DNA from 2 places in the Pseudomonas sp. NUPR-001 genome. Region 2 is predicted to be linked to the other one. Evidence: predicted binding sites of a transcription regulator. Region 2 holds the regulator's gene; the other holds the start of a gene.
What was found. The regulator FliA, encoded in region 2, starts transcription of late flagellar genes. The targets are predictions, from matches to a motif close to CTAAAGTTTNNNNNNNNNNNGCCGNTAA.
Positions count from the first base shown of each region.

Region 1 (15,710 bases), 1.0 Mb from region 2:
TTGAATTTGTCGCGGGGCAAGCCCGCTCCCACCAGACTTATCCGGTGGGAGCGGGCTTGCCCCGCGATTTTTTACACGCGGAAGTGACTGACCAACGTTTGCAGCTGATTACCCAACCGCGCCAACTCAACACTGGAGGCCGCCGTCTCATCGCTGGCCGCCGCTGTCTGCTCTGACACATCACGAACGTTAACGATGCTGCGGCTGATCTGTTCAGCCACGGCGCTCTGCTGCTCAGCAGCAGCGGCGATCTGCTGGTTCATCGACTGGATGTTCGACACCGTGCGGGTGATGCTCTCCAGCGAAGCGCCGGCTTTGCGCGTCAGGTCGACACTGCTTTCGGTCAGGTTACGGCTACCCAGCATCACATTGGCCACCTGCTGCGTCCCACTCTGCAAACCGGCGACCAGCTCTTCAATCTCTTCGGTCGATTTCTGCGTACGCTGGGCCAGGCCGCGCACTTCGTCGGCCACCACCGCAAAGCCACGACCGGCTTCACCGGCACGGGCCGCTTCGATGGCGGCATTCAGCGCCAGCAGGTTGGTCTGCTCGGCCACCGATTTGATCACGTCCATGACGCTACCGATCTTCTGGCTTTCCTGTTGCAGCAGGGCCATGGCTTCGGTGGAACGCTGCACTTCTTCGGCCAGGCGTTCGATCTGGCTGATCGCCTCGGCCACGACTTGATCACCGGCCCGCGCTTGCGCATCGGCGTCGGTGGCCGCAGAGGAGGCATGCTCGGCATTACGCGCGACTTCCTGCACGGTGGCCGCCATTTCGTGCATGGCCGTGGCAACCTGATCAGTCTCGATTTTCTGGCTGTTGACCCCGGCGCTGGTTTCTTCAGTGACCGCCGACAGCTCTTCCGCGGCGCTGGCGATCTGGGTGACACCATCGCGGATGCCGCCGATCAGGTCACGCAGGGTCGCCGCCATGCGTTGAATGCCTTGTTGCAGTACGCCCAGTTCGTCGCGGCGGGTGACGTGCAGGTTGTGGCTGAGGTCGCCAGTGGCGATGCGTTCGACCACGGCCAGGGTTTCGCGCAGCGGGCGAGTGATCTGGCGAGTGATGATGACCGCCGCCAGCACGCCGGCCAGCAAGGCCAGCAGGGTTGCGGTGAGTTGCAGGGTGCGGGCCTGAGCACTTTCGCTGTCGCGGCGTTCAATCTGGATCTTGTACAGCGCATTACTGGTCTTGACGATGGTTGCACCTTGTACGGTCATTTCCTGACGGGCGACGGCAACGTCGGCGGTGGCGTCGCGGAACTGGCGAACAGCCTCACGGTAGGCCAGTACGGCGCTTTCGAACTGCTGGATACGCGCCGCTTCGGCTGGCATCTGACGGTTCAGGCTGGCGATCTCGGCCAGCGCATTATCAAGCTGGCGCAGCGCCAGTTGTTCGGTTTCGCTGCTGATATCGGCAATGTAGCTGCGCACGGCCAGACGCACTTGGAACAGTTGCTCCTTGGCCTGGGTGATGGTGCGGAACTGCTCCAGGCGGCTGGCGTCAGTTTCGGGCAGGGCGAGGATGTCGCGGTTGATCGCTTCGACCAGCTCGATGGCACGGGAAGCGGCCAGGTTCATCGCATCGCGTGCGGCAAGGCTGGTTTTGTAGCCTGCGCGCATTTTGTTGATCGAAACCTGGTACTCGCTGATGGTCAGGCCCAGGTCCTGGAGCAGTTTGACGTTCTCTGGGCTCTTGAAGTTCTTGAGCAGCTTTTGTTGCTGTGCACTGAAGGCGTTGAGCTTGACCTGGACATTACCAGCGGCGGCATCGTCGCCGTTGGTCAGCATGTACTGCAGGCGGGTGACACGCAGTTCGGCCAGGTCGCTGTTGAGCTGAGTGATGTCACTCATCCAGTTACTGCGATCAATCAGCCCACCCATGCTGTTCCAGCCGGTCAAGGCCAACAGGCCGGTGAGCAGCAGCACCAGGCCGAAGCCCAGGCCGAGTTTCAGGTTGAGGCTGATATTGGCAAACCATCTATTCATGTAATCCCTCCAGGAACGTTGTGCGTCTTGATCCATATCGCTGGAAGGTTGTTGTTTTTGATGGCCAGCCGATGCTCTGAGCAAGGTGTATCGGCCACTTGCGGCGGAGCTGAAACGCTTTTTCAGCAAAAATATTCAGGGGAAGTTTCAGAGTGTTTCCGCGGCAGGGAAGGGCCCTGCCGCGGGTCAGGCGGGCGCCTTTAAAGTGCGCGGGCGGAGAAGGTATCGCACTGGCTGATGTCGCCTTTGGCGAAGCCGGTCTTGAACCAGCGTACGCGCTGCTGCGAGGTGCCATGGGTGAACGAATCCGGTACTACGCTACCCTGGCCTTGCTGCTGCAAGCGGTCGTCACCAATGGCATTGGCGGCGTTCAGGGCTTCTTCGATATCGCCGGGCTCAAGCCAGTTCAGGCGCTGCTGGGCCTGGTAAGCCCAGACACCGGCCAGGCAGTCGGCTTGTAACTCCTGACGCACCAGCAGGCCGTTGTCGCCTTCCATGCGTTCGCCACGCTGGCGCGCCGCCTGAACCCGGGTCGACACACCAAGCAAGGTCTGCACATGGTGACCGACTTCGTGGGCAATCACATACGCCTGGGCGAAATCGCCCGCTGCGGCAAAGCGCTGCTCCATTTCGCGGAAGAAGCTCATGTCGAGGTAAACCTTCTGGTCAGCCGGGCAATAGAACGGGCCGACCGCCGAGGAGGCGAAGCCGCAGGCTGAGTTGATCTGGCCGCTGAACAGGGTCAGGGTCGGGTCTTTGTACTGACGGCCAGCCTGGGCGAAGATCGCCCGCCAGGTGTCCTCGGTATCGCCGAGGATAGAGGCGACGAACTCGGCCTGCTCATCGTTGGCCGGTGGCGCCTTGCCGGTGCCGGTGCTGACCGGCGCACTGGTCTGGCCCATCTGCCCGGTCAATTGGCCGAGGATCTGTAGCGGGTCTTGCCCGGTGATCCAACCGATGCCGACTATCAACAGAATCGCCCCGATGCTCAGGCCCTTGCCACCGCCGAAGCGCATGCCGCCACCGCCCTCGCCACGGGCATCGACCACATTGTCGCTACGCCTGCCTTTTCGCCATTGCATGAGTGCTCTCCAGCGCTTGAAAACATGAGCTAGAAGATTAGTTCACCCGGCGTAGCTCCGTGGGATTACTGCGTCTTTCATAACCTATTGGTTATGCATGCAGGGGTTCTTTTCAATGTTCTCCACAGCGGACATGCCGGAAACTGCAAGCTCGCCTGCCACGCTCAGGTGTTCCAATAATTCCAAGACAGGAGAACGGCATGTCTGTGCAAGACAACAGTCGCTTCGCTATCCGTGATCGTAACTGGCACCCGAAGGCCTTCACGCCGGATTACAAAACTTCCATTGCCCGTTCGCCGCGTCAGGCGCTGGTGAGCATTCCTCAGTCGATCAGCGAAAGCACAGGGCCGGACTTTTCTCACCTGAAGTTCGGTCAGCATGATCACGACCTGCTGCTCAATTTCAACAACGGTGGGCTGCCGATCGGTGAGCGGATCATTATTGCCGGCCGTGTCTGCGACCAGTACGGCAAGCCAATCCCGCACACCCTGGTGGAAATCTGGCAAGCCAACGCCGGTGGCCGCTACCGCCACAAGAACGACCGCTACCTGGCGCCGCTGGACCCCAACTTCGGTGGTGTCGGCCGCGCGCTGACCGACAGCGAGGGCTACTACAGTTTCCGCACCATCAAGCCGGGCCCGTACCCATGGCGTAACGGCCCCAATGACTGGCGCCCGGCGCATGTGCATGTCTCGATCAGCGGCCCGTCGATTGCGACCCGTCTGATTACCCAGCTGTATTTCGAAGGCGACCCGCTGATTCCGATGTGCCCGATCGTCAAATCGATTGCCAATCCGGATGCGGTGCAGAGCCTGATTGCGCGCCTGGACATGAGCAACGCCAACCCGATGGACTGCCTGGCGTACCGCTTCGACATCGTCCTGCGCGGCCAGCGCAAGACTCACTTCGAAAACTGCTGAGGAGCGTCCCATGCCTACTCAATTGCTGCCGGAAACGCCTTCGCAAACCGCAGGCCCTTACGTACACATCGGCTTGGCCCTGGAAGCGGCAGGCAACCCAACCCGCGATCAGGAAATCTGGAACTGCATGGCCCGCACCGATGCGCCGGGTGAACACATTCTGGTGTTCGGCAATGTCTATGACGGCAACGGCCACCTGGTCAGGGACTCGTTCCTGGAGTTCTGGCAAGCCGACCACAATGGTCAGTACCAGGGCGACTTCGACCTGGAACAGCCGTTCAACAGTTTTGGCCGCACGGCGACCACCTTTGACGCCGGTGAGTGGACATTGCACACCATCAAGCCTGGCGTCGTGCGTAACGCTGCCGGGGTGCCGATGGCACCGCATATCAACATCAGCCTGTTTGCCCGTGGTATCAACATCCACCTGCACACGCGCCTGTACTTCGATGACGAGGCCCAGGCCAATGCCCAGTGCCCGGTGCTCAACCTGATCGAACAGCCGCAGCGGCGCGAGACTTTGGTGGCGAGCCGTTGTGAAGTGGACGGCAAGCTGGCCTACCGCTTTGATATCCGTATTCAGGGCGAAGGCGAGACGGTGTTCTTCGACTTCTGATTGCGGTTGGTTTTATCGCGGGGCAAGCCCGCTCCCACAGGTAGGAGTGGGCTTGCCCCGCGAAGCGATAGCACTGACACACCGCTATCGCGGGGCAAGCCCGCTTCTACCGGATGGTGTTGCGTTCACCGCGATCATTCGTACTCCGTCACCCCGGCAATATGCCGCCCGGCGATGTAGCCGAAGGTTGCCGCTGGCCCCAGATTGATCCCGCCAGCCGGGTAAAACCCGCCCATGATGCTGGCCATGTCCGTCCCCACCGCATACAAGCCGCTGATCGGCTGACGCTGGCTGTCCAGCACCTGGGCATGCTCGTTGGTCTTGAGCCCGGCGAAAGTACCAAAGCAGCCTGGCTCGACTTTCACCGCGTAGAACGGCCCCTGCTCGATCGGCGCGACGCAAGGGTTGGGCCCGTGCAGGGCGTCACCCTGTTTACGGTTGTAAGACGTCGAGCCGCGGCCGAACAGCGGGTCTTCGCCGTTGCGCGCGTGCAGGTTGTATTCGGCAAGTGTGGCAGACAACCCTTGTGGATCGATGCCGCACGCCGTGGCCAGGGCCTCGATGCTGTGGCCGCACTTCAGATAACCGGAACGGATGAATGGCTGCACAGGCAAGGGAAACGGCCGCGACATGCCCAGGCCATAGCGGCGTTGAAAGGCGTGGCTGCAGATCAACCAGGATTCGACCTTCTCTCCAGGTGCCTGGGCGACCATGGCGCTGACATAGTCGTAGTAACCGTCAGCTTCGTTGACGAAGCGTTTGCCGTTGGCCAACACCCCGATGATGCCGGGTTTGCCGCGTTCGATAATGTGCGGGAAGTGTCCGCTGCTGCCGTCCTTGTGGTTAACCCGCGAAACCGGCGCCCAGGCCACCGGGCTGTGCAGGTCGTCAGCTACCTGGCCTCCGGCACTTTCGCCCAGGCGCAAGCCATCACCGCTGGCGCCCAGCGGCGGCAGGGCCAGGTGTTCGTGGCCGGTTGGGGTTCGCGGGAACAGCGCTTTGCGCCGCTCGATGTCGTTGGCGAATCCACCGGCCGCCAGCACCACGGCTTTTCGCGCATGAATGCTGACGGGCCCACGCGCCGTCTCGACCACCGCGCCGCTGACCCGGCCCTGTTCCTGTAGCAACTGCCTGGCAGGGGCCGACTCCCAGAGCAACACGCCGAGGTCTTGCGCTGACTTGGCCAAACGTGCAACCAGCGCTACACCGTTGACCAGTTGCATCGCCCGGCCGTATTGCGCCAGGTCGAGCAGGTGGCGGCAGAAGCGCTTGCTCACATGCAGCAGGGAGCGCCACGAGCGGGTCAGGGTGAGGAACGCGTTGAGGTCTTTGCCGGCCATGATCGGCATGCCCAGGAACGACGTTTCGCGCATTGTCTTGCGCAGGCGCTTGAGCAGTTTGGCGACCTCGCGTCCGTCATAGGGCGCGGCAATCACCGAACGCCCACCGGTACCGGCACCCGGGGTTCGACCATGGATATCGGCAATGCCGTTGCCATCGGCAAATTGCAGCGCGGTATGGCGTTCGAAAAAAGACACCATGCGTGGCGCAGCCTCAAGAAAGGCGTCGATCATGCTGGCGTCAAAGCGTTCCCCCAATTCGTGCTCAAGGTAAGTGCGTGGCTGGGAACGCGCTTCGATGATCCCGGCCCGCTGCGCCAGCGGGTTGCACGGCACCCACATCCAGCCGCCCGACCAGGCCGTAGCGCCGCCGAACACCGCATCCTTTTCCACGACAATCACTTTCTGCCCATGCCATGCTGCCGTCACTGCAGCTGACAAACCGGCCGCACCGGAGCCGATGACCAGTACATCGCAATCGACCTGTGCGGGCGTGGGGGAACCGGTAGCCATGGGCAGTCTCTCCTCGAACAATGGGTTTTGTTATATTCTGGAACAAGATTCCATATTCTAGTTTTCCATGTGCTGCTCATCCAAGCGCTGAGCGTATAAAGTGGGCGAAGATCGGACAGTGTTTTGCGCTTTGCCCGTGGCTCTTTAGAATCGGCACAATTTTCAAGGACCGTGAACCATGGCCGGCAGTCAGATCGAACGCGCGTTCAGCCTTCTCGAACGCCTTACCAGCGAACCCCGTGGGCTGCCCCTGCAGACCCTGGCCGAAGAGCTGGATATCCCTAAGAGCGCCACCCACCGCATGCTCGCCGAGCTGATGCGCCTGGGTTATGTACGGCAAAACGCCGAGAGCCAGCGTTACCACCTGAGCACGCGCCTGGTGGCCATGGGCTTTCGCTACCTGGGCAGCAGCGGCGCCGACATTGTTCAGCCGATCCTCGATCGCCTGGCGCAGCAAAGTGGTGAACTGGTGCGCCTTGGAGTGATCGATGGCGACCGGCAAACCTGGATTGCCAAGGCCCAGGGCGCCCGTTCGGGCCTGCGCTATGACCCCGACATGGGGCGCGACGCGCCGTTGTTCTACACCGCCTCCGGGCATGCCTGGCTGTCCAGCCTGAGCGATGCGCAAGCCTTGTTGCTGGTCGAGCGTCAGGGGATCGCCGAGCCAGAAGCGTTCGGCCCCAACGCGCCGCGCTCCAATGCCGAACTGCTCGAGCGCCTGCGGCTGGCGCGCGAGCATGGGTATGCCTGGGTGGTAGAAAGCTCGGCGGTTGGCACCTCGGCCCTGGCCGCCGTGGTGCGTAACCCGGTGGATGGCCATGCCGTGGGTGTCCTCAGTGTTGCCGGGCCCAGCGCACGCATGAGCGAAGCCCGCCTGCATGAACTGGCACCCACCCTGTTGGCCGCCGCCGCAGAATTATCAGCAGCCAGCCCAGCCTCCGAACTCTTCACCTGATTCCCGACCCTGTAGGCGCGGCGGGACAGCGACCCGACTTGCCCCGCGATCCTATTATTTCCCTTGCACTGAAAGTGGAACATGGTTCTAAATAAGTGAATTCCACTTTCAGAGATCACAACCATGAGTCAACGCGTGATGTCCCTCGCTGCCCTGACCGTGCTCGAGCTGTCCCCTGTGGACATGGTCGAAGTTGCCGCCCGCGCCGGTTACAGCCATGTCGGCCTGCGCCTTGAGCCCGCCACACCCGAGGAACATCACTTTCCGCTGGTGACCGACGCCGGTTTGCGTCGGCAAACTGCCGCCCGCCTGCGTGACACCGGCATCAACGTGCTGGATGTGGAAATCCTGCGGCTCAAACCCGACACCTGCGTCGCCGACTTCGAGGCCTTGCTGGCAGTGGGCGCCGAGTTCGGAGCCAGCGAGCTGTTGGTGGCCGGCAACGATCCTGATGAGCAGCGTCTGACCGAGCGTTTCGCCGCGCTGTGTGAGCTGGCCGCACACTACCGCTTGCACCCACACCTTGAGTTCATGCCCTGGACCGATGCCAAGAACCTCAATCAAGCCGTGCGCATTGTCGAGCAGGCCGGGCGCGACAATGGGTGTGTGTTGGTCGATGCCTTCCATTTCGATCGTTCGGAATCGTCGCTGGATGACTTGCGCAAGCTGGCCCCGTCACGCCTGCGTTATGCTCAATTGTGCGACGTGGCGGGGCCGCGTCCCCAAGACATGGCCGAGATTTTGCGACAAGCCCGTAATGAGCGGCGTTTTCCGGGGGACGGCGATTGCGACCTGCCAGGGCTGCTGGATAGCTTGCCGCCCTCGATCCCCTTGAGCCTGGAAATTCCCACCCGGCACTTGTATGAACAGGGCGTCAGCGCTCTGCAACGGGCACAAATGGCCCTGGACAAGACCCATCAGCTGCTTGTGCAGCACTGACCGCGAGCTGATCTCATGCCCCGTTCCTCTGCGCTTAACGATGCCAACCAGCCATTGCGGGGCATTTTGCTGGTGGTGCTGGCGACCTTCCTGTTTGCCAGTCATGACGCCTTGTCGAAGTACCTGGCTGGGTTCTATCCGATTCTCTGGGTGGTCTGGGCCCGTTATCTGGTGCATACCCTGCTGATGATGGCGATCTTCCTGCCGCAGTCCGGGCTGCGTGTGTTGCGCACCCGCCGCCCCGGGCTGCAAGCGTTGCGCGCCTTGTGCCTGCTGGGCACCAGCCTGTTGTTTACCACGGCCCTGCAATACATCCCGCTCGCCGAAGCCACGGCGGTCAACTTCCTCGCGCCTTTGCTGGTAACGGCGTTGTCGTTGCCGTTGTTGGGCGAGAAGGTCACCCGTGGGCAGTGGGTGGCGGTGCTGGTGAGTTTTGTCGGGGTCACCGTGATCATTCACCCGGGCGGCGAACTGTTCACGCCTGCGGTGCTGCTACCGTTCGGCTCAGCGCTGTGTTTCTGCTTCTACCAGTTGCTGACCCGCAAGCTCAGTGGCATCGATAGCCCGACCACCAGCAACTTCTTCACCGGCGTGCTCAATACCCTGGTGATGAGCGCCATCGTGCCAATGTTCTGGCAAACCCCAAGCTTCATTCACGGCTTGATGGCCGTGGCGCTGGGCACTTGCGGCATGACGGCGCACCTGTTTCTGACTCAGGCTTTCCGCCATGCCCCACCGGCGATGCTGGCGCCGTTCAGTTACTGTCAGATCGTGTTTGCCGGATTGCTCGGCCTGGTGCTGTTCGGACACAGCCCGGACATGGCCGGGCTGGTCGGGATTGCGCTGATTTGCCTGAGTGGGCTGGGCGCTGCCTGGTTGCAGCGCAAACCCTAAGCTTCGACGTTCGGCACTTTGCGCGGCGCCATCAAGTACATCCAGATCAGGGCAATGAAGTACATCGCCGGGATCATGGTGAACAGCAAGGTGTAGTTGTTGTTGGTGGTGGTCAGGATGTAGCCCACCAACTGGGTCATGAACATCCCGCCAATCGCGGCGCACATGCCGCCGAAGCCGAACACCGTGCTCATCATGTGCTTGGGCGTGTAGTCCATCACCAGGCTCCAGATGTTGGCGGTCCAGGCCTGGTGCGCGGCGATTGCCAGCGAAATCGCCAGTACCGCGACCCACAGGCTGCTGGCGCCAGCGGCAAAGATCACACCGATGATGGTCAGGGCAAACAGCAGCATCGACAGCAGGCGCGCCTTGACCGGTGCCATGCCACGTCCAATCAGGAACGAAGACAGAATGCCGCCTCCGACGCTGCCGAAGTCGGCGCTGATGTAGATGACGATCAACGGGATACCCATCTGCGTCACGCTGATGCCCAGGTTGTACTGCTGGTTGAGAAACGGCGGCAACCAGTACAGGTAGAACCAGAACACCGGTGCGGTCATCGAGTAAGCCAAGGCGAAGGCCCAGGTGCCGCGCATACGCAAGATGCGCGAAAAGGGTACGCGGCTCTGTTCCGGCTCCACTTCACTTTGCACGTAGGCCAGTTCTTCCTTGCTGACGCTTGGATGGTCTTCCGGGTTGAAGTACTTCAAGCCCCAGAACACGACCCACACCAGGCCCAGCGCGGCCATGCCGAGGAAGGCGGCCTGCCAGCCCCAAATGGTGAGCACCAACGGCAGCAGCATCGGGGTGAACATCGCACCAACGTTGGTGCCGGCATTGAAGATGCCAGTAGCCACAGCCCGCTCACCCGCCGGGAACCACAGGCGGGTGGTTTTGACGCAGGCCGGGTAGTTGGCCGCCTCAGTCAGGCCAAGAATGAAGCGGCAAACCATAAAGCCCACCGCCGAAGTCGCCAGGCCATGGGCACCGGTCGCCAGGCTCCAGAGCAGCACGGCGCAGAAGAACACACGCTTGACGCCGATGCGGTCGATCAACCGCCCTTGAAGGACGAAGCCGATGGCATAGCCGACCTGGAACCAGAAGTTGATGTTGGCGTAATCCATCGCCGTCCAGCTCATTTCCTTGGCCAGAATCGGCTGCATGACGCCCAGGGCGGCGCGGTCGATGTAGTTCAGGGTGGTGGCGAAGAACACCAGGGCAAGCATGACCCAACGGGTCTTGCCGACCGCCATGGCGCCACGGATTTTATCGCCGATGCCGGCGTGCGGACCGCTGGCCAGCGGTTGGGCTATGCGGGTGCTGTGCGAATGGATCATGGGAGGGGTACCCGTATTTTTATGTTTATGGGTCAAGCATGGGTAATGCAACGCAAAGGACGCCGGGGTGTGCGGCTGTCGTTTGAAATGGCAGGCGTCGAGGCGCTTTTGGCGCGTCGAACATTTCTGCCCGGTGTCGAAATGGTGCGCCTGTGGTCAAAAAAGGGTCAATTCACCGAACGCTATTTTGGGCGATAATCGCACACAAAACTAACCAGTTAGTACCTTTTTAATTGAGCAAAAAGTGTACACCGCCAATAATCGCAGCATCCGGGTTTTGCCTACCCATCGGAGCCATAAAAATGCAGCGTTCGATTGCCACTGTGTCCTTGAGCGGTACCTTGCCTGAAAAACTCGAAGCCATTGCTGCCGCAGGCTTTGACGGGGTAGAGATCTTCGAGAATGACTTGCTCTACTACGCCGGCAGCCCGCGGGAAATTCGCCAGCGCTGCGCGGACCTGGGCCTGGCAATCACCTTGTTCCAGCCGTTCCGCGACTTTGAAGGCTGCCGCCGTGAGCGGCTGGCACGCAACCTGGACCGCGCCGAGCGCAAGTTTGACCTGATGCAGGAGCTGGGCACCGATCTGGTGCTGGTGTGTAGCAACGTGGCTGCCGATTCGCTGGGCGAGCGCCAGGTACTGGTCGACGACCTGCGACTGCTGGCCGAACGCGCCGGGGCCCGTGATTTACGCATCGGCTACGAAGCGTTGGCCTGGGGCCGCCATGTGAAGACCTGGCAGCAGGTCTGGGACATTGTGCAGGCCGCCGATCATCCTAACCTTGGGATGATTCTCGACAGTTTTCATACCCTGTCGCTCAAGGGCGACCCCAGTGCTATCGCCCAAGTACCCGGCGACAAGATCTTCTTTGTGCAAATGGCCGATGCGCCGCTGCTGGCCATGGACGTGCTGGAGTGGAGCCGGCATTTTCGCTGCTTCCCGGGGCAGGGCGAATTCGATCTGGCCGGGTTCCTGGCGCCGATTCTGAGCAGCGGTTACCGCGGGCCGTTGTCGCTGGAAATCTTCAACGATGGATTCCGCGCAGCGCCGCCGCGGGCCACCGCCGCCGATGGTCTGCGCTCACTGCTGTACCTTGAAGAGAAGACCCGCCAGCGCCTGGCACAGCCGCTTGAGCAACCCGACGACCTGCTGTTCGCGCCACCTGCAGCCAGCGCCTACGACGGCATCGAGTTCCTCGAGTTTGCCGTGGATGATGCCCTCGGCGCCAAGCTCGGCAACTGGCTGGAGCGTCTGGGATTCACCCGCGCTGGCATGCATCGTTCGAAGAATGTCAGCTTGCTGCGCCAAGGCGATATCAACCTGATTCTCAACGCCGAGCCCTATTCGTTTGCCCATAACTTTTTTGAAAGCCACGGCCCTTCATTGTGCGCCACGGCAATCCGGGTCAAGGACAGTGCCCAGGCCCTGGCTCGGGCGGTGGCTTATCAGGGCCAGCCGTATCGTGGGCTGGTCGGGCCGAATGAGCGAGAACTGGCGGCCGTGCGGGCGCCAGATGGCAGCTTGATCTATCTGGTCGATCAGGACGCGCAAGGGCGGACTATCTACGACACCGATTTCAGCCTGGCGCAGGCTGAGGGCAACAGCCTCGGGCTCAAGCGTATAGACCACATGGCCCTGGCCTTGCCGGCCGATGGCCTGGACAGCTGGGCGCTGTTCTACAAGAGCCTGCTGGATTTCACTGCCGATGACGAGGTGGTCCTGCCTGATCCCTATGGTTTGGTGAAAAGCCGGGCATTGCGCAGCCGCTGCAGTTCGATTCGCTTGCCGTTGAACATCTCGGAGAATCGCAACACGGCCATCGCTCATGCACTGTCGCATTACCGTGGCTCGGGCGTGCATCACATTGCCTTCGACTGCGACGATATTTTCACTGCCGTGAAAAAGGCCAAGGAGGCGGGCGTAGCCTTGCTCGACATCCCGCTCAATTATTACGACGATCTGGCTGCACGCTTTGATTTTGATGACCAGTTCCTCAGCGAGCTGGCCTATTACAACGTGCTCTATGACCGTGATGCTCAAGGCGGCGAATTGTTCCACGTGTACACCGAGCCATTCGAAGAACGGTTTTTCTTCGAAGTCTTGCAACGGCGCAACGGGTACAGCGGCTATGGCGCTGCCAACGTTGCCGTGCGCCTGGCAGCCATGGCCAAGGCGCGAGGCGGTTCACCGGCGCAAGCGCGTTTGTAGCGAAGCGGCCGGCAGGCTTTCTTCCTTTGCACCCGGGGCTCATAATCACCGGGTTAACTGTTGGCCACGAGTCCCGTATGACCACAATTCCAGCACTCTGCGCAGCCCCTGAACCAGTGGCGCGCAAGGGGCGCAAAAACAATCCGGAAAAGACCCGCGAGAACATTCTTCAAGCGGCAATCAGCGAGTTCGTCCAGCAAGGACTGGCGGGCGCCCGGGTTGATGCCATTGCCGAGCGCACCCAGACCTCCAAGCGCATGATCTACTACTACTTCAACAGTAAGGAGCAGTTGTATGTCGAAGTGCTGGAGAAGCTTTATGGTGATATTCGCAACACCGAAAGCAGCCTGCACCTGGCCGAGCTTGAGCCGCGCCAGGGTATTCGCCGGTTGATCGAGTTCACCTTTGATCACCATGATCGCAACGTCGATTTCGTGCGGATTGTCTGCAACGAAAACATGCACCACGGCGAGTACGTGAAGCGCTCCTCGGCGATTCGCTCGATGAACAAAACCGTGCTGATCGCACTGGACGAGATTCTGCGCCGCGGCGCTGCCGAAGGTGTTTTCCGCCAGGGGCTGGACGCGCTGGATGTGCACCTGCTGATCAGTTCGTTCTGCTTTTACCGGGTTTCGAACCGCAACACCTTTGGCGAAATTTTCCAGGTCGACTTTGAGGATGCAGCGCTCAAGGCGCGGCATCGCGAGATGATCTGTGAGTCGGTGTTGCGCTTTCTGAAGGCCTGAATCGCGGGGATGTAGGCGCGGGCTTGCCCCGCGATCCTACTCAGCCCCCATCTGCTGAAAATGCCCAAGCATCCGTGAAGCATCCGCCTCACGCCCGCTGAACAGTTCAAACGCCTTCACCGCCTGAAACACCGCCATGTTCGAGCCATCCAGGGTGCGACAGCCCAGCGCCCTGGCTTCGCGCAGCAGCTCGGTTTGCAGCGGAAAGTAGACGATTTCCGCCACCCACAGATCGGCTCTTAGCAGCGCTTTGGGAACCGGCATCCCCGGCAGTTTGGCCATGCCCATCGGCGTGCTGTTGACCAGCCCGTCGGCCTTGGCCATGGCGCTGTCCAGATCATGCCCGACACGGGCCCGGGCACCGTCGAAATGCGTATTGAGGTTATCCACAAGCGCCTGGGCCCGGTCCGTCTCGACATCGAAGATGATCAAGCACTCAACCCCTTCTGCCAGCAGCGCATGGGCCACCGCCGCACCCGCGCCTCCGGCACCCATCTGCACCACCTGGCGGCGTGGTGCATCGCTCAAGCCACGGCGAAAACCTTCGGCAAAGCCCAGGCAGTCGGTGTTGTGGCCGATGCGTTTACCGTCCTTGAGCACCACGGTGTTGACGGCACCAATACCCCGGGCTTCGGCGGACAGTTCATCGAGCAACGGCAGGATGACCTGCTTGCACGGGTAGGTAATGTTCAATCCGGTGTAGCCCATGCACTCGGCCGCCGTGAGCAGTTGTTCCAGGGCACTGCTGTCGAGTTTGAGCTGATCCAGGTCGATCAGCCGGTACAGGTAGTTCAGGCCCTGTGCATGACCTTCGTGCTCGTGCAGCGCCGGGGTTCGCGAGGCCTGGATGCCAGCACCGATCAAGCCGGCGAGGATGCCTGCAGAGTGAGCCGGATTCATGAGGGAAACTCCAATGTTGTTCTTGGGAAGACGCGTGCATTGAAAATGTACCGAATGGTTAATTTGGTCAATCGATGAGCACGCCTTGCGCTGTTTTTGTGTGCGCTGATCGCACAGCCTGTGCTACACCTGTTGCTTTGCACCAGACCACGGAGGGAGACATGGCGATGCCGTTCAACGATTTGCAGCTGATGGGAGAAACCTGGCCGGGCCTGGCCAGCCTGACGCAGTCGATCTTCGCCGCCCTGGGTGGTCGGGGCTTTCGCAACAGCTTCCACCTTGATCGCTCGCAGGCGACTTGCCTGCTGCTGATTGATGGTTTGGGCTGGAACCTGTTGCAGGCCCATGCCCGGCACGCGCCGTTTCTGGCCTCGTTAATGCAGCCGGACGGGCATTTTCGCGTCGGCTTTCCGGCGACCACGGCCGCCAGCCTGGCCTCGGTGAGTTCAGGGCTGGGCAGCGGTGCCCATGGCATTGTCGGCTGCAGCTTTGCTCTTGATGAACACACCGAACTGTCGCCCTTGTCGTGGACCACCGCAGCGCTGCATGCCGAAGCGCAGCCAGGTTCGGCCCCTGCGCCCGAGGCGTTTATCGTGCCCGCGGATGCCTGGAGCCTGGCCAGTGCGCAGGGGATCGCCATCAGCACGGTGATGCTCGGGCGTTATGCCAACTCGGCGTTCAGCCAGGCGATCTACAAGGCCGGGCAGATCCTCCCGGCGCCGGCCTATGACGCCTATCCGCAGTTGATCAATGCCGCCTTGGCGCGTTCCGGGTCTGCCTTCTGCTTCGCCTATTTCGGTGACCTGGATTTCGCCGGGCACTTGTTCGGCCCAGGCTCCGAAGCCTGGCTCAAACAGCTGGAAATCGCCGATCAGCTGGCGCGGGCCATCGCCGACCAACTGCCGGATTCCGTGCAACTGATGGTGATCGCCGACCACGGCATGCTGGCGCTGGATAACGCACAGGTGCGCGACTTCGATCTCGACCCGGTGTTGCAGGACGGCGTGCGCGCCATCGCCGGTGATATCCGTGCCCGTCATGTGTATGTGCCAACCCAGCAGGATCGGGTACACGAGCGCTGGCAAAACCGCCTGGGCGATGAATACCGGGTGATGTCCAAGGCCCAGGCGATTGCCAAGGGGCTGTTTGGCGATGTGATGTTGAGCCAGGCCGAAGCGCGGATCGGCGACCTGATTGTGGTGCCGACGGGGGCAGGGGGGATTATTCGCAGCGAGGTGGAGAAGCATGCCAGCCAGTGGCGAGGGCACCA
Region 1 covers NZ_CP197353.1:5,281,530-5,297,239, reverse strand. The annotation lists gene ACP6KB_RS24380 (methyl-accepting chemotaxis protein) at 72-1,991, opposite strand; gene ypfJ (KPN_02809 family neutral zinc metallopeptidase) at 2,192-3,073, opposite strand; gene pcaH (protocatechuate 3,4-dioxygenase subunit beta) at 3,274-3,993, shown strand; gene pcaG (protocatechuate 3,4-dioxygenase subunit alpha) at 4,004-4,609, shown strand; gene ACP6KB_RS24360 (FAD-dependent oxidoreductase) at 4,744-6,462, opposite strand; gene ACP6KB_RS24355 (IclR family transcriptional regulator) at 6,641-7,417, shown strand; gene ACP6KB_RS24350 (sugar phosphate isomerase/epimerase family protein) at 7,541-8,356, shown strand; gene ACP6KB_RS24345 (DMT family transporter) at 8,372-9,250, shown strand; gene ACP6KB_RS24340 (MFS transporter) at 9,247-10,587, opposite strand; gene quiC (3-dehydroshikimate dehydratase QuiC) at 10,890-12,794, shown strand; gene ACP6KB_RS24330 (TetR/AcrR family transcriptional regulator) at 12,872-13,540, shown strand; gene ACP6KB_RS24325 (shikimate dehydrogenase) at 13,577-14,440, opposite strand; gene ACP6KB_RS24320 (alkaline phosphatase family protein) at 14,602-15,710, shown strand, end outside.
Region 1: ACP6KB_RS24380 (methyl-accepting chemotaxis protein) is a predicted target of FliA. The motif match lies at 2,079-2,106, and genes of this name have one in related genera.

Region 2 (14,267 bases):
CTGGGCGACCTGGGCATCACGGGCCTGCTCCTCGAGCACGGCAGCCTGAAAGTCATCGATCTCGACCGTCGGCTCAGCCAGCTCGACGTCTTCTGTGGCCTCGTGCAGCAAGCCATCGAGGTACGACTGCAGCGCCAGTTGCGGGCCGGAGGCAAGCGTGTGCGGACGGTTCATCAGGCCACCTGCTGGGCAAGGTTGTGCGACAGCAGGTGCTTGAGCAGCGCCCGGTAGGCGACTACACCGCGGCTCTTGCCATCGAACTGCGACGGCGTCAGGCCCGCCCGGCTGGCATCGCGCAAGCGCGTATCAACCGGGATATAGCCTTGCCAGATGTTCTCTGGGTAAGCATCGCGCAGCACCCGCAAGGTGCCCATGGAGGCCTGGGTGCGGCGGTCGAACAGGGTCGGCACGATGTGGTAAGGCAGCGCCTGCTTGCGCGAGCGGTTGACCATCGCCAGGGTACTGACCATGCGCTCCAGGCCCTTGACCGCCAGGTATTCGGTTTGCACCGGAATCACCAACTGCTGGCTGGCCGCCAGGGCGTTGACCATCAGCACACCGAGCAAGGGCGGGCTGTCGATGATGGCGTAGTCGAAATCCTGCCACAGCTGCGCCAGAGACTTGGCGATCACCAGGCCCAGCCCGCTTTGCCCGGGTGACTGGCGTTCAAGCACCGCCAACGCCGTGCTCGAAGGCAACAGCGAGATGTTTTCATCACTGGTGGGCAGCAGCAGCTGACCGGGCAGGCCTTCCGGCACCGCGCCTTTGTGCAGAAACAGGTCGTAGCTGCTGTGTTCCAGGGTGTCCGGATTGTGCCCGAAGTAGCTGGTCATCGAGCCGTGCGGGTCAAGGTCAACCACAACCACGCGCTTGCCCGCTTCGGCCAGCAAACCGGCCAGGGCGATGGATGTGGTGGTCTTACCGACGCCACCTTTTTGATTGGCTACTGCCCAGACTCTCATTACGTTGCTTCCTCCCGGTATGACAACCTGCCCCACCGGGAACGGTTATAGGGTCGGTGACGGAGGATTGACGCGATTGCCCCCCACCGTCGGTGATACCGCTGGCGGTGCAGTTTGTGTGCCAGCCCGCTGCATTGCCGCATCCGGCGTGGCATTGGCACTGCCGGTACCGGTCAGGCTGCGGCGCACTTCCAGGTTACGGGAAATCACCAGCACCACCCGCCGGTTGCGTGCGCGGCCCTCTGCGCTGGCGTTGCTGGCAATCGGCTGGAACTCGCCGTAGCCAACCGAGGCCATGCGCGCCGGGTTGACCCCTTGCATGGCCAGCAGGCGGACGATGCTGGCGGCACGCGCCGAAGACAGCTCCCAGTTGGTCGGGTACTGCGCCGTGCGGATCGGCAAGTCATCGGTAAAGCCTTCGACGTGTACCGGGTTGGCGAAGGGCTTGAGAATGTTGGCGACCTTTTCGATGATGTTGAACGCCACATCGCTGGGCATCGCATCACCACTGCCAAACAGCAGCGCGGAGTTGAGCTCGATTTCAACCCACAGCTCGTTGCCACGCACCGTCATCTGGTCAGATTTGATCAGGTCGCCAAAGGCATCGCGCACATCATCGGTGATGGTTTTCAGCGGGTCACTGCTGGTTTGCGCCAGCCCCGCATCGACCTGATCGCTGTCTTTGATCAGCGGCTCGGCCGGTTTGACGGTCAGTGGCCGTTCTTCACCGATGGGGATCGGCCGCATGCTTTTCTCAGGGTCGTTGAACACCCCGATCAGGGCCTGGGAGAGGATCTTGTACTTGCCCTCATTGATCGAGGAAATCGAGTACATGACCACGAAAAAGGCGAACAGCAAGGTGATGAAGTCGGCGTAGGACACCAGCCAGCGTTCGTGGTTTTCGTGTTCCTCGGGTTGTCGACGGCGGGCCATGTATTACTCCATGAAGCCCTGAAGCTTCAGCTCGATCGAGCGTGGGTTCTCACCTTCGGCAATCGACAGCAGCCCTTCCAGGAGCATTTCCCGGTAACGCGACTGACGCATGGCCAGCGCCTTGAGCTTGTTGGCAATCGGCAGCAGGATCAGGTTGGCACTGGCCACACCGTAGATGGTGGCCACGAATGCCACGGCGATACCGTTGCCCAGCTGCGAAGGATCGGCGAGGTTGCCCATGACATGAATCAGGCCCATGACCGCACCGATGATGCCGATGGTCGGGGCATAGCCGCCCATGCACTCGAACACCTTGGCCGCCTGGATGTCACGGCCTTCCTGGGTGTAGAAATCCACTTCCAGAATGCTGCGAATGGCTTCCGGCTCGGCACCATCAACCAGCAGTTGCAGGCCTTTGCGGGCGTAAGGGTCCGGCTCGGCATCAGCGACACCTTCCAGGCCCAGCAAGCCTTCCTTGCGCGCCGTCAGGCTCCAGTTGACCACCCGATCGATACCGCCAGCGAGGTCGATGCGCGGCGGAAAGATGATCCAGCGGACAATCTGCAAGGCACGCTTGAAGGCGCTCATCGGCGACTGCAGCAACGCCGCCGCCAGGGTACCGCCCAGTACGATCAAGGCCGCCGGGCCGTTGATCAGTGCCGACAGGTGACCACCCTCAAGGTAGTTGCCGCCGACAATCGCGACAAACGCCAGGATGATGCCGATTAAGCTCAAAACATCCATCAGACGCACGCCTCAACCAGGTGCTTGCCGATTTCATCGAGGCTGTACACCGCATCGGCAAGGTTGGCTTTGACGATCGCCATCGGCATGCCATAGATCACGCAACTGGCTTCATCCTGAGCCCACACCGTGCTGCCGCCCTGCTTGAGCAGGCGTGCGCCTTCACGGCCGTCGGCGCCCATGCCGGTCAGCACCACCGAGAGCACCTTGTCGCCATAGGACTTGGCCGCCGAGCCGAAGGTGATATCCACACACGGCTTGTAATTCAAACGCTCGTCGCCCGGCAGAATCTTCACCGCACCGCGACCATCAATCATCATCTGCTTGCCACCCGGGGCCAGCAGCGCCAGACCAGGACGCAGCATGTCACCGTCTTCGGCCTCTTTGACGCGGATCTTGCACAGCTTGTCCAAACGCTCGGCAAAGGCCTTGGTGAACGCCGCCGGCATATGCTGAATCAGCACGATAGGTGCCGGAAAACTGGCAGGCAGTTGCGTCAGCACCCGCTGCAGCGCCACCGGGCCGCCGGTCGAGGTGCCAATGGCCACCAGTTTGTAAGGCTTGCGCTTGGGCGCTGGCGAACTGGCCACAGCTGCCGCGCGAACCGGCGCTGCCGCACGAGGTGCAGCGCTGCTGCCCAGGCTACTGACGCTTGGCTGAGCCGCCGCTGCCGGTTGCGGCGCAGGGGCGGCATAGCTGCCCAGACGGCGGTTACTGCGCGAAATGGTATGCACCTTTTCGCACAGCATTTGTTTGACCTTCTCCGGATTGCGCGAGATGTCTTCGAAGTTTTTCGGCAGGTAATCGACCGCACCGGCATCCAGGGCGTCGAGGGTCACCCGCGCGCCTTCATGGGTCAGCGAGGAGAACATCAACACCGGGGTCGGGCAGCGCTGCATGATGTGACGTACAGCGGTGATGCCATCCATCATGGGCATTTCGTAGTCCATGGTGATGACATCGGGCTTGAGCGACAGTGCCTGGTCGATCGCTTCCTTGCCGTTGGTCGCGGTACCGACGACCTGAATAGTCGGGTCCGCTGAAAGAATTTCCGAGACACGGCGGCGGAAGAAACCGGAATCATCCACCACCAGGACCTTGACTGCCATAAACACTCCATTAGGGGGCGCGGCGTGCAAGCCGCGCCACCAGAATCAAATACGCCGGGCGGCGTAACGCTTGAGCATGCTCGGCACGTCGAGGATCAGCGCAATGCGCCCGTCACCGGTAATGGTGGCACCCGACATGCCTGGCGTGCCCTGGAGCATCTTGCCCAGCGGTTTGATGACCACTTCTTCCTGGCCCACCAGTTGATCGACGACAAAGCCGATCCGCTGGGTGCCCACCGAAAGGATCACCACGTGCCCTTCGCGTTGCTCTTCATGAGCGGCGGAACTGACCAGCCAGCGCTTGAGGTAGAACAGCGGCAAGGCTTTGTCGCGCACGATCACCACCTCCTGGCCGTCGACCACGTTGGTGCGCGACAGGTCCAGGTGGAAGATTTCGTTGACGTTGACCAGCGGGAAGGCGAATGCCTGGTTGCCCAGCATCACCATCAGGGTCGGCATGATCGCCAGGGTCAGCGGCACCTTGATGACGATCTTCGAGCCCAGGCCCTTGGTCGAATAGATATTGATCGAGCCGTTGAGCTGGGAGATTTTGGTTTTCACCACGTCCATGCCCACGCCGCGGCCGGACACGTCGGAAATCTCGGTTTTGGTCGAGAAACCCGGGGCGAAAATCAGGTTGTAGCATTCGGTTTCGCTGAGACGGTCGGCGGCGTCTTTGTCCATCACCCCGCGCTTGACCGCGATGGCGCGCAGGACGTTAGCGTCCATGCCCTTGCCATCATCGGAGATCGACAAGAGGATGTGGTCGCCTTCCTGCTCGGCCGACAGCACCACTTTGCCGCCACGCGGCTTGCCTGCGGCTTCACGCTCTTCCGGGGTTTCGACACCGTGGTCGACGGCGTTGCGCACCAAGTGCACCAGCGGGTCGGCCAGGGCCTCGACGAGGTTCTTGTCGAGGTCGGTTTCTTCACCGACCAGCTCCAGGTTGATCTCTTTTTTCAGCTGCCGGGCCAGGTCGCGAACCAGGCGCGGGAAGCGCCCGAAGACCTTCTTGATCGGCTGCATACGGGTTTTCATCACCGCGGTCTGCAGGTCGGCGGTCACTACATCCAGGTTCGATACCGCCTTGGACATGGCCTCATCGCCGCTGTTCAGGCCCAGGCGCACCAGACGGTTACGCACCAGCACCAGTTCGCCGACCATGTTCATGATCTCGTCCAGGCGCGCAGTGTCGACGCGTACGGTGGTTTCCGTTTCGCTGACCGCGTGTTTGTCGGCCGCCGCAGGGGCTTGCCGCGCAGGCGCCGCAGCCTTGGCCGGTGCAGCAGCTGGTTTGGCAGCAGGTGCAGGCGCTGGTGCTGCCGCAGGCTTGGCAGCGACAACAGCGGCAGCCGGAGCTACGGCAACAGCCGCCGGGGCAACGCTGTCGGGGGTGAACTTGCCTTTACCGTGCAGTTCATCGAGCAAGGCTTCGAATTCATGCTCGGAAATATGATCGCCCGACGTCGCCTCAGGCGCGGGAGCGGCAGCCGCGGCGGGCGCAGTTGCACCTGGCAGGGCATCGACGGCAAAGTTGCCCTTGCCATGCAGTTGATCCAGCAGCGCTTCAAACTCGGCATCGGTGATTTCGTCGGTAGCGCCTTGCGGCGCCTCCTGCGCGGGTGCCGCTGCGCTGATGCTGTCGGGCGCGAACTGGCCCTTGCCATGCAACTGATCGAGCAGCGACTCGAACTCGGCGTCGGTGATTTCGTCACTGGCCGCTTCAGGCGCCTGCACCTGAGCTTCGGCTTCGGCCTTGACCGCATTGAGCGAGTCCAGCAGTTGCTCGAATTCGGTGTCGGTAATGTCGGTGCTAGCTTGAGCTTCAACGACCGGTTCAGGTTCGGGCGCTGGTGCTTGTTCGGCAGCAGCAGCAGGCTCGGCCAGACGCGACAGCGCCGCCAGCAACTCAGGCGTAGCCGGGGTGATGTCGCTACGCTCACGCACCTGACCGAACATGCTGTTGACCGTGTCCAGGGCCTCCAGCACCACGTCCATCAGTTCCGCATCAACGCGACGCTCACCCTTGCGCAGGATGTCGAAGACGTTTTCGGCGATGTGGCAGCACTCCACCAGCTCGTTGAGCTGGAGGAAGCCGGCGCCCCCTTTTACAGTGTGAAAACCGCGAAAGATTGCATTGAGCAGATCGGCATCATCCGGACGGCTTTCCAGCTCGACCAGTTGCTCGGACAGTTGCTCAAGAATCTCGCCGGCTTCTACCAGAAAATCCTGAAGGATCTCTTCATCGGCGCCGAAGCTCATTAAACGTGCTCCCTAAAAACCCAGGCTGGACAGCAGATCGTCGACATCGTCCTGACCGGACACAACGTCTTCACGCTTATCGGCATGAATCTGCGGACCTTCACCCCGAGTCGGATGTTTTTCTTGATCTTTCTCAGCGCGCAGCTGCTGGTGGTCATGTTCGATACCGGCAAAGCGGTCGACTTGACTGGCCATCAGCACAAGCTTGAGCAGATTGCTTTCTACTTCGGTGACCAGCGCGGTAACACGCTTGATCACCTGCCCGGTCAGGTCCTGATAGTCCTGTGCCAGGAGAATGTCATTGAGGTGACCGGCGACCTTGCGGCTACCCTCCTCGCTACGTTCCAGGAAACGGTCGATGCGGTGCATCAGCTCGCGGAACTCCGGGGCCGCCACTTCGCGGCGCAAGAATCGCTGCCAGTCGGTGCGCAGGTCACGGGCTTCATCGCTGAGCTCATGCAGCACCGGGGTGCTTTCCTCAACCAGATCCATCGTGCGGTTGGCCGCCCCTTCGGTCAGCTTGACCACATAGGACAGGCGCTCGGTGGCATCGGTGATCTGCGAGACTTCCTCGGCCTGCGGCATTTGCGGGTCGATCTGGAAGCTGACGATCGCGCTGTGCAGCTCTCGCGTGAGCTTGCCGACTTCCTGGTACAGGCCACGGTCACGGGTCTGGTTCAGCTGATGGATCAGTTGCACCGCGTCGCCGAATTTGCCGCGCTCAAGACTGTCGACCAGTTCGTGAGCGTGCTTCTTCAGTGTCGACTCGAAGCCGTCCAGTGATGAATGTGTTTGCTCCATAGCGCCCCCGTGGCGTGTCTTAGCTGTTGACGCGCTCGAAGATCTTCTCGATCTTTTCTTTCAGCACTTGCGCGGTGAACGGCTTGACCACGTAGCCATTCACACCGGCCTGGGCGGCTTCGATGATTTGCTCGCGCTTGGCTTCGGCAGTCACCATCAGCACTGGCAGGTGCTTGAGGCGCTCGTCGGCACGCACTTTGCGCAGCAGGTCGATACCCGACATGCCTGGCATGTTCCAGTCGGTGACGAGGAAATCGAAATGGCCGCTTTCGAGCATCGGCAGTGCAGTGTTGCCGTCATCCGCTTCCTGGGTATTGGTGAAGCCCAGGTCACGCAACAGGTTCTTGATGATCCGCCGCATCGTCGAAAAATCGTCGACGATGAGGATTTTCATGTCTTTGTTCAATTAGACCTCCAAGCAGTCTTTAACGCGTTCAGCGCTGAACGCGCATTCAATCAATTCGGGCACTACATTTCGCGACTGCATTGAACCTGCGTTCAACGCGCCCGCCATTCCCCCAGGCGACTGCGCAAACGCGCCGCGCACTGACTGTGCAACTGGCTGACGCGCGATTCGCTGACCCCCAGGACCTCACCGATTTCCTTGAGGTTCAGCTCTTCGTCGTAGTACAGCGCCAGCACCAGACGCTCACGTTCAGGCAAGTTGGCGATGGCATCGGCCAGCGCCGCCTGAAAGCGTTCGTCTTCCAGATCGCGCGAAGGCTCGAGCTGGACACTGGCGCCGTCCTCGTGCAGTCCTTCATGTTCGCCGTCCTGCAACAGGTCGTCGAAACTGAACAGGCGACTGCCCAAGGTGTCATTCAAAATCCCGTAGTAATCATCGAGACTCAATTGAAGTTCGGCAGCAACTTCGTGATCTTTAGCGTCACGGCCGGTTTTTGCTTCAATTGCACGAATCGCGTCGCTGACCATGCGGGTATTGCGGTGAACCGAACGCGGTGCCCAGTCCCCTTTACGTACTTCGTCCAACATTGCCCCGCGGATGCGGATACCGGCGTAGGTCTCGAAACTGGCACCCTTGCTCGCGTCGTATTTGTTGCTGACTTCGAGCAAGCCGATCATGCCGGCCTGGATCAGATCTTCCACCTGCACACTGGCCGGCAAGCGTGCCAGCAAGTGATAGGCGATACGCTTGACCAACGGTGCGTAACGCTCGATCAACTCATACTGGCCATCGCGCGAAGCCTTGCTGTACATCCGATAGCCGCTGGCGTTCATAGCACCGGTCCCGCGCTTGTCGGTTGCACCAGGCGCTCGACAAAAAACTCCAGATGACCACGCGGGTTGGCTGGCAGCGGCCAGGTATCGACCTTCTGAGCAATGGCCTTGAATGCCAACGCGCACTTGGAACGCGGAAAGGCTTCATAGACCGCTCGCTGCTTCTGCACCGCCTTGCGTACGCATTCGTCGTAAGGCACCGCGCCGACGTATTGTAGGGCGACGTCAAGGAAGCGATCCGTGACCTTGGTCAACTTGGCGAACAGGTTGCGCCCTTCCTGAGGGCTCTGCGCCATGTTCGCCAGCACGCGGAAACGATTCATACCGTAATCGCGGTTGAGCAGCTTGATCAGCGCATAGGCGTCGGTGATCGAGGTGGGCTCATCGCACACCACCAACAGCACCTCTTGCGCCGCACGGACAAAACTGACTACCGAGTCACCAATACCCGCAGCGGTATCGATCACCAGCACATCGAGGTTGTCGCCGATCTCGCTGAACGCCTGGATCAGGCCGGCATGTTGGGCAGGCGCCAGGTGCACCATGCTCTGCGTGCCCGAGGCCGCCGGCACGATGCGTACACCGCCGGGCCCCTGCAGCAGCACGTCGCGCAGCTCGCAACGGCCTTCGATGACGTCGGCCAGGGTGCGCTTGGGCGTCAGTCCCAGGAGAACGTCGACGTTGGCCAGGCCCAGGTCGGCATCGAGCAGCATGACCCGACGGCCAAGCTCTGCCAGCGCCAATGACAAATTCACCGACACATTGGTCTTGCCGACGCCACCTTTACCGCCGGTTACGGCGATCACCTGTACGGGATGCATGCTACCCATGTTTGCTTATTACCTTGTCTTGCTTAGACCGAGGCCACATGACCGGCTGCGCTTTCAACACCTGAAAAATGCCTGGCAGTCCATCAATGCAGATACTTTGCAACGTCTTCACAATCACCTCAGCCAACTCGCTTGCCGGGGCTGTGGTAGAGATCAGCGAACATATCGGCCATCGCCTCTTCGCTGGGCTCGTCTTGCATCTGCACACTCACTGCGCGGCTAACCAACTGGTGGCGGCGCGGCAGGTGCAGGTCGTCAGGAATGCGCGGACCATCGGTTAGATAGGCCACAGGCAGTTCGTGACTGATCGCCAAGCTCAGGACTTCCCCGAGGCTGGCCGTTTCATCAAGCTTGGTCAGGATGCACCCGGCCAGCCCACAGCGTTTGTAGCTGTGATAAGCGGCCGTCAGCACCTGCTTCTGGCTGGTGGTCGCCAGCACCAGATAATTTTTAGACGCAATACCGCGTCCGGCAAGGGTTTCCAGCTGCATCCGCAAAGCCGGATCGCTGGCTTGCAGACCGGCGGTATCGATCAGCACCACGCGCTTGCGCAGCAGTGGGTCCAGTGCCTGCGCCAGCGATTGCCCCGGGTCGACATGGGTCACCGAGACATTGAGGATGCGCCCCAGGGTTTTCAATTGTTCCTGGGCACCGATACGGAAACTGTCCATGCTCACCAGTGCCAGGTTCTGCGCGCCGTATTTGAGTACGTAGCGCGCTGCCAGCTTGGCCAGCGTAGTGGTCTTGCCCATGCCCGCCGGGCCGACCATGGCAATCACGCCACCTTCTTCGATCGGCTCGATCTCTGGCACATCGATACGCCGCGCCAGGTGCGCGAGCAGCATGCGCCAGGCATGACGCGGCTCTTCGATGCCCGCGGTAAGGTCCAGCAGCTCGCGCGCGATCGGCGCAGACAGACCAATGCGTTGCAAACGCCGCCAGAGGTTGGCTTGCTGTGGCTGGTTGCCCTGCAACTGGCTCCAGGCCAACGAGCCCAGCTGAACTTCGAGTAACTCGCGCAGGCCAGTCAGTTCGCTGCGCATGGCATCGAACAGACGCGGGTCAACCGGCGCAGCGGCTGCAGCCACCGGGGCCGCAGGCGCTTCAACCTGTGGCTCGACCAGTGGCTCGGAAGCGGTCAGCGGCAAACCGGCAAACAGTTGACGGTTGCCTTCCTCGCTCTCGGAGCGGCTGCTGAGCTCGGCCTGTGCCGTGACTATCCGCGACTGGGTCTTGCGCAGCTCATCTTCGAGCTCGACGTTCGGAACCCGTGGCGCCAGGGCGGACAGCTTGTAGTCCAGCGCAGCCGTCAGCTCGACACCGCCAGCAATCCGTCGGTTACCGATGATGGCGGCATCAGCCCCCAGCTCATCTCGAACCAGCTTCATGGCCTGACGCATATCGGCGGCGAAAAAACGCTTAACTTGCATAACCCACTACCTCAGCCGTTGGGGCCTACTGTGGCAACGATGGTAACTTGCTTGTTGTCAGGTATTTCCTGATACGCCAAAACATGCAAATTCGGTACAGCCAGGCGGCCGAAGCGCGACAGCATTGCCCGCACTGGTCCTGCGACCAGCAGGATCGCCGGTTGCCCCTGCATCTCTTGACGCTGGGCAGCCTCGATCAACGAACGCTGAAGCTTTTCAGCCATGCTCGGTTCAAGAAGAACACCGTCTTCCTGACCTTGCCCGGCCCTTTGCAGACTATTGAGCAAAATCTGTTCCAACCTTGGCTCAAGGGTGATCACAGGCAGCTCGGACTCAACGCCAACAATGCTTTGCACGATTGCGCGACACAATCCGACGCGCACCACTGCGACCAGCGCGGCGGTATCTTGACTCTTGGCCGGATTGTTGGCGATAGCCTCGGCAATGCTGCGAATGTCACGCACCGGCACTTGCTCGGCGAGCAACGCCTGCAGGACCTTGAGCAGGCCTGACAATGTAATGACGCCCGGCACCAACTCTTCGGCAAGTTTCGGCGAGGCCTTGGCCAGCACCTGTAGCAACTGCTGCACTTCTTCATGGCCGATCAGCTCATGGCAGTGCTTGTGCAGAATCTGGTTCAAGTGGGTGGCAACCACGGTACTGGCGTCCACCACGGTGTAGCCCAGCGACTGCGCCTGGCTGCGCTGATTGACGTCGATCCACACTGCCTCCAGGCCAAAGGCCGGATCACGTGCGGCGATGCCGTTGAGGGTACCGAAGACCTGCCCCGGGTTGATCGCCAACTCGCGGTCCGGATAAATCTCGGCCTCGGCCAAAATTACCCCCATCAGGGTCAGGCGATAGGCACTGGGCGCCAGGTCGAGGTTGTCGCGGATGTGCACCGTCGGCATGAGAAAGCCCAGGTCCTGGGAGAGCTTCTTGCGCACCCCCTTGATTCGCGCCAGCAACTGCCCACCCTGGTTGCGGTCAACCAGCGGAATCAGCCGGTAACCGACTTCCAGGCCGATCATGTCGATCGGCGTCACGTCGTCCCAGCCCAGTTCCTTGGTATCGATGGCCCGCTGCGGCGAGGGGAGCAGGTCCTGCTGACGCTGCACCTCTTCCTGCGCCTTGATCTTGGCCTGTTGCTGCTTGCGCCACAGCAGATAAGCGCCGCCACCGGCCAACGCACCCAGGCTCAGGAAGGCGATATGCGGCATGCCTGGCACCAGGCCCATGACGATCATCACGCCCGCCGACACTGCCAGCGCTTTAGGTGACTCGAACATCTGCCGATTGATTTGCTGGCCCATCTCTTCGGAGCCAGAAGCACGGGTCACCATGATCGCTGCGGCGGTGGACAGCAGCAGTGATGGCAGTTGCGCCACCAAACCGTCACCAATCGCCAGCAAGGCATACACTTTGCCGGCGTCGGCAAAGTTCATGTTGTGCTGGAACATACCGACCAGAATGCCGCCGATCAGGTTGATGAACAGAATCAACAGGCCAGCGATGGCATCACCGCGGACGAACTTGCTGGCACCGTCCATCGAACCGTAGAACTCGGCCTCAGACGCCACCTCGGTACGACGCGCCTTGGCCTGGGCCTGATCGATCAAGCCGGCGTTGAGGTCGGCGTCGATGGCCATCTGTTTACCGGGCATCGCATCGAGGGTGAAACGCGCGCTCACCTCGGAAATACGCCCGGCACCCTTGGTCACCACCACAAAGTTGATGATCATCAAAATGGCGAATACCACGATACCGACCACGTAGTTACCGCCGATCACCACCTCGCCGAAGGCCTGAATCACCTTACCGGCGGCAGCGTGACCGTCGTGACCGTGGAGCATCACCACCCGCGTGGAGGCCACGTTCAGGGCCAGGCGCAATAGCGTCGCTACCAGCAAAATGGTCGGGAACGCAGCGAAATCGAGGGGGCGCAGGGCGTAAACACAGACCAACAACACCACAATCGACAAGGCAATGTTGAAGGTAAAAAACACATCGAGCAGGAACGGCGGGATCGGCAACATCATCATTGCCAGCAGCACCAGCAACAACAGCGGCACACCCAGATTCCCCCGACCTAAACCGGCCAGGTTGTTACGGGCACTGTTGATTAACTGAGAGCGATCCACCGGTATTCCTCGTCTAGCTCAAGCAAAACTTTGACGCGTTTGACGCGCGCAGCGCTGCCTTTGCAAGAAGCTTTCCAACTTTGCGAAATACAGTGTTTTTGCCCGGTGGGAGCGGGCTTGCCCCGCGATGGCGGTGTGTCAGTCGGTACGCCTCGCGGGGCAAGCCCGCTCCTACAGGCGTTAGTCGTGCTGCAGGTCGGGAGGGATCGGCAGGTCTTTGAGCGGCTCCGGCGGCTTGCCTTTGCCCGCGCGGTATTGGCGGATCTGGTAGACGTAGGCCAATACCTGGGCCACCGCCAGGTACAGGCCTGCGGGGATTTCTTGCTCAAGCTCGGTGGAGTAGTAGATCGACCGCGCCAACGCCGGCGATTCCAGCACCTGGATCTTGTGCTCGTTGGCAATTTCGCGGATTTTCAGGGCGATGAAGTCGGCACCTTTGGCCAGCAACAACGGCGCACCGCCCTTCTCCGGGTCGTACTTGAGCGCTACGGCGTAGTGCGTCGGGTTGGTGATGATGACGTCGGCATCGGGAATCGCCGCCATCATCCTGCGCTGCGAAGCGTCGCGCTGCAGCTGCCTGATGCGCTGCTTGACCTCCGGTTTACCCTCGCTGTCTTTGTATTCATCGCGAATTTCCTGCTTGGTCATCAGCATTTTCTGATGCGTTTGCCACAGCTGGATCGGCACGTCGATCGCCGCGATCAACAGCAGCCCGGCGGCCATCCACAAGGCACTCCAACCCACCACCTGGACACCATGGATGATCGCTTGATCCAACGGCTCGTTGGCAATCGCCAGCAGGTCGTCGCGGTCTGCCGAGAGCACCACCAGGGCGACGATCAGAATCATGAAAAACTTGGCCAGCGCTTTGAGCAACTCGGACAGGGCATTGACCGAGAACATCCGCTTGATCCCGGCCATAGGGTTCATGCGGCTGAATTTGGGCTCCAGCAAGCTGCCGGAAAACAGGAAACCACCCAGGGCGACCGGGCCGATGATCGAGGCCACCAGCAACACCAGCAACACCGGCTGGATGCTCAACATCGCCGACTTGCCAGCGGCCATGAGGAAGATGCCCATGAAGCGCTCATCGGTAATGACTTCACGCGATAACACGAAGTTGCTGCGCATCAGTTCCATCATCGACTGGGCGATACCCCCACCAAACGCCAGCAGCGCACCGGCACCGGCCAAGGTTACCGCCACCGTGTTGAGTTCCTTGGAACGGGCGATCTCGCCCTTTTCCCGGGCGTCTTTTTTGCGTTTCTCGGTGGGGTCTTCTGTTTTGTCCTGACCGCTTTCGCTCTCTGCCATGCTCAGCGCGCCCTTGCCAGTTCACGCAACCATTGCAAGGCCTCGGAGGCCAGCGCCTGGTAATGCGGAACGAGGTCAGCCAGTGTCACCCAGAAAATCCCGAGCCCCAGCACCAGGGTCAGCGGAAAGCCGATGGAGAAGATGTTCAACTGCGGCGCCGCACGGGTCATCACGCCAAAGGCGATGTTGACCACCAGCAGCGCGGTGATCGCTGGCAACACCAGCAACAGCGCCGCACCGAGCACCCAGCTCAGGCGCCCGGCCAGATCCCAGAAGTGATTGACCAGCAAACCGCCACCCACCGGCAAGGTGGTAAAGCTTTCGGTCAGCACCTCGAACACCACCAGATGGCCGTTGATAGCCAGGAACATCAAGGTCACCAGCATGGTCAGGAACTGACTGATCACCGCCACGTTGACGCCGTTGGCCGGGTCGACCATCGAGGCGAAGGCCATACCCATCTGGATCGCGACAATCTGCCCGGCAATCACGAAGATCTGGA
Region 2 covers NZ_CP197353.1:4,278,408-4,292,674, forward strand. The annotation lists gene ACP6KB_RS19465 (CheW domain-containing protein) at 1-174, opposite strand, end outside; gene ACP6KB_RS19470 (ParA family protein) at 174-962, opposite strand; gene motD (flagellar motor protein MotD) at 1,008-1,895, opposite strand; gene ACP6KB_RS19480 (flagellar motor protein) at 1,899-2,639, opposite strand; gene ACP6KB_RS19485 (protein-glutamate methylesterase/protein-glutamine glutaminase) at 2,639-3,748, opposite strand; gene ACP6KB_RS19490 (chemotaxis protein CheA) at 3,794-6,010, opposite strand; gene ACP6KB_RS19495 (protein phosphatase CheZ) at 6,023-6,811, opposite strand; gene ACP6KB_RS19500 (chemotaxis response regulator CheY) at 6,831-7,205, opposite strand; gene fliA (RNA polymerase sigma factor FliA) at 7,310-8,050, opposite strand; gene fleN (flagellar synthesis regulator FleN) at 8,047-8,880, opposite strand; gene flhF (flagellar biosynthesis protein FlhF) at 9,000-10,310, opposite strand; gene flhA (flagellar biosynthesis protein FlhA) at 10,322-12,451, opposite strand; gene flhB (flagellar biosynthesis protein FlhB) at 12,632-13,765, opposite strand; gene fliR (flagellar biosynthetic protein FliR) at 13,768-14,267, opposite strand, start outside.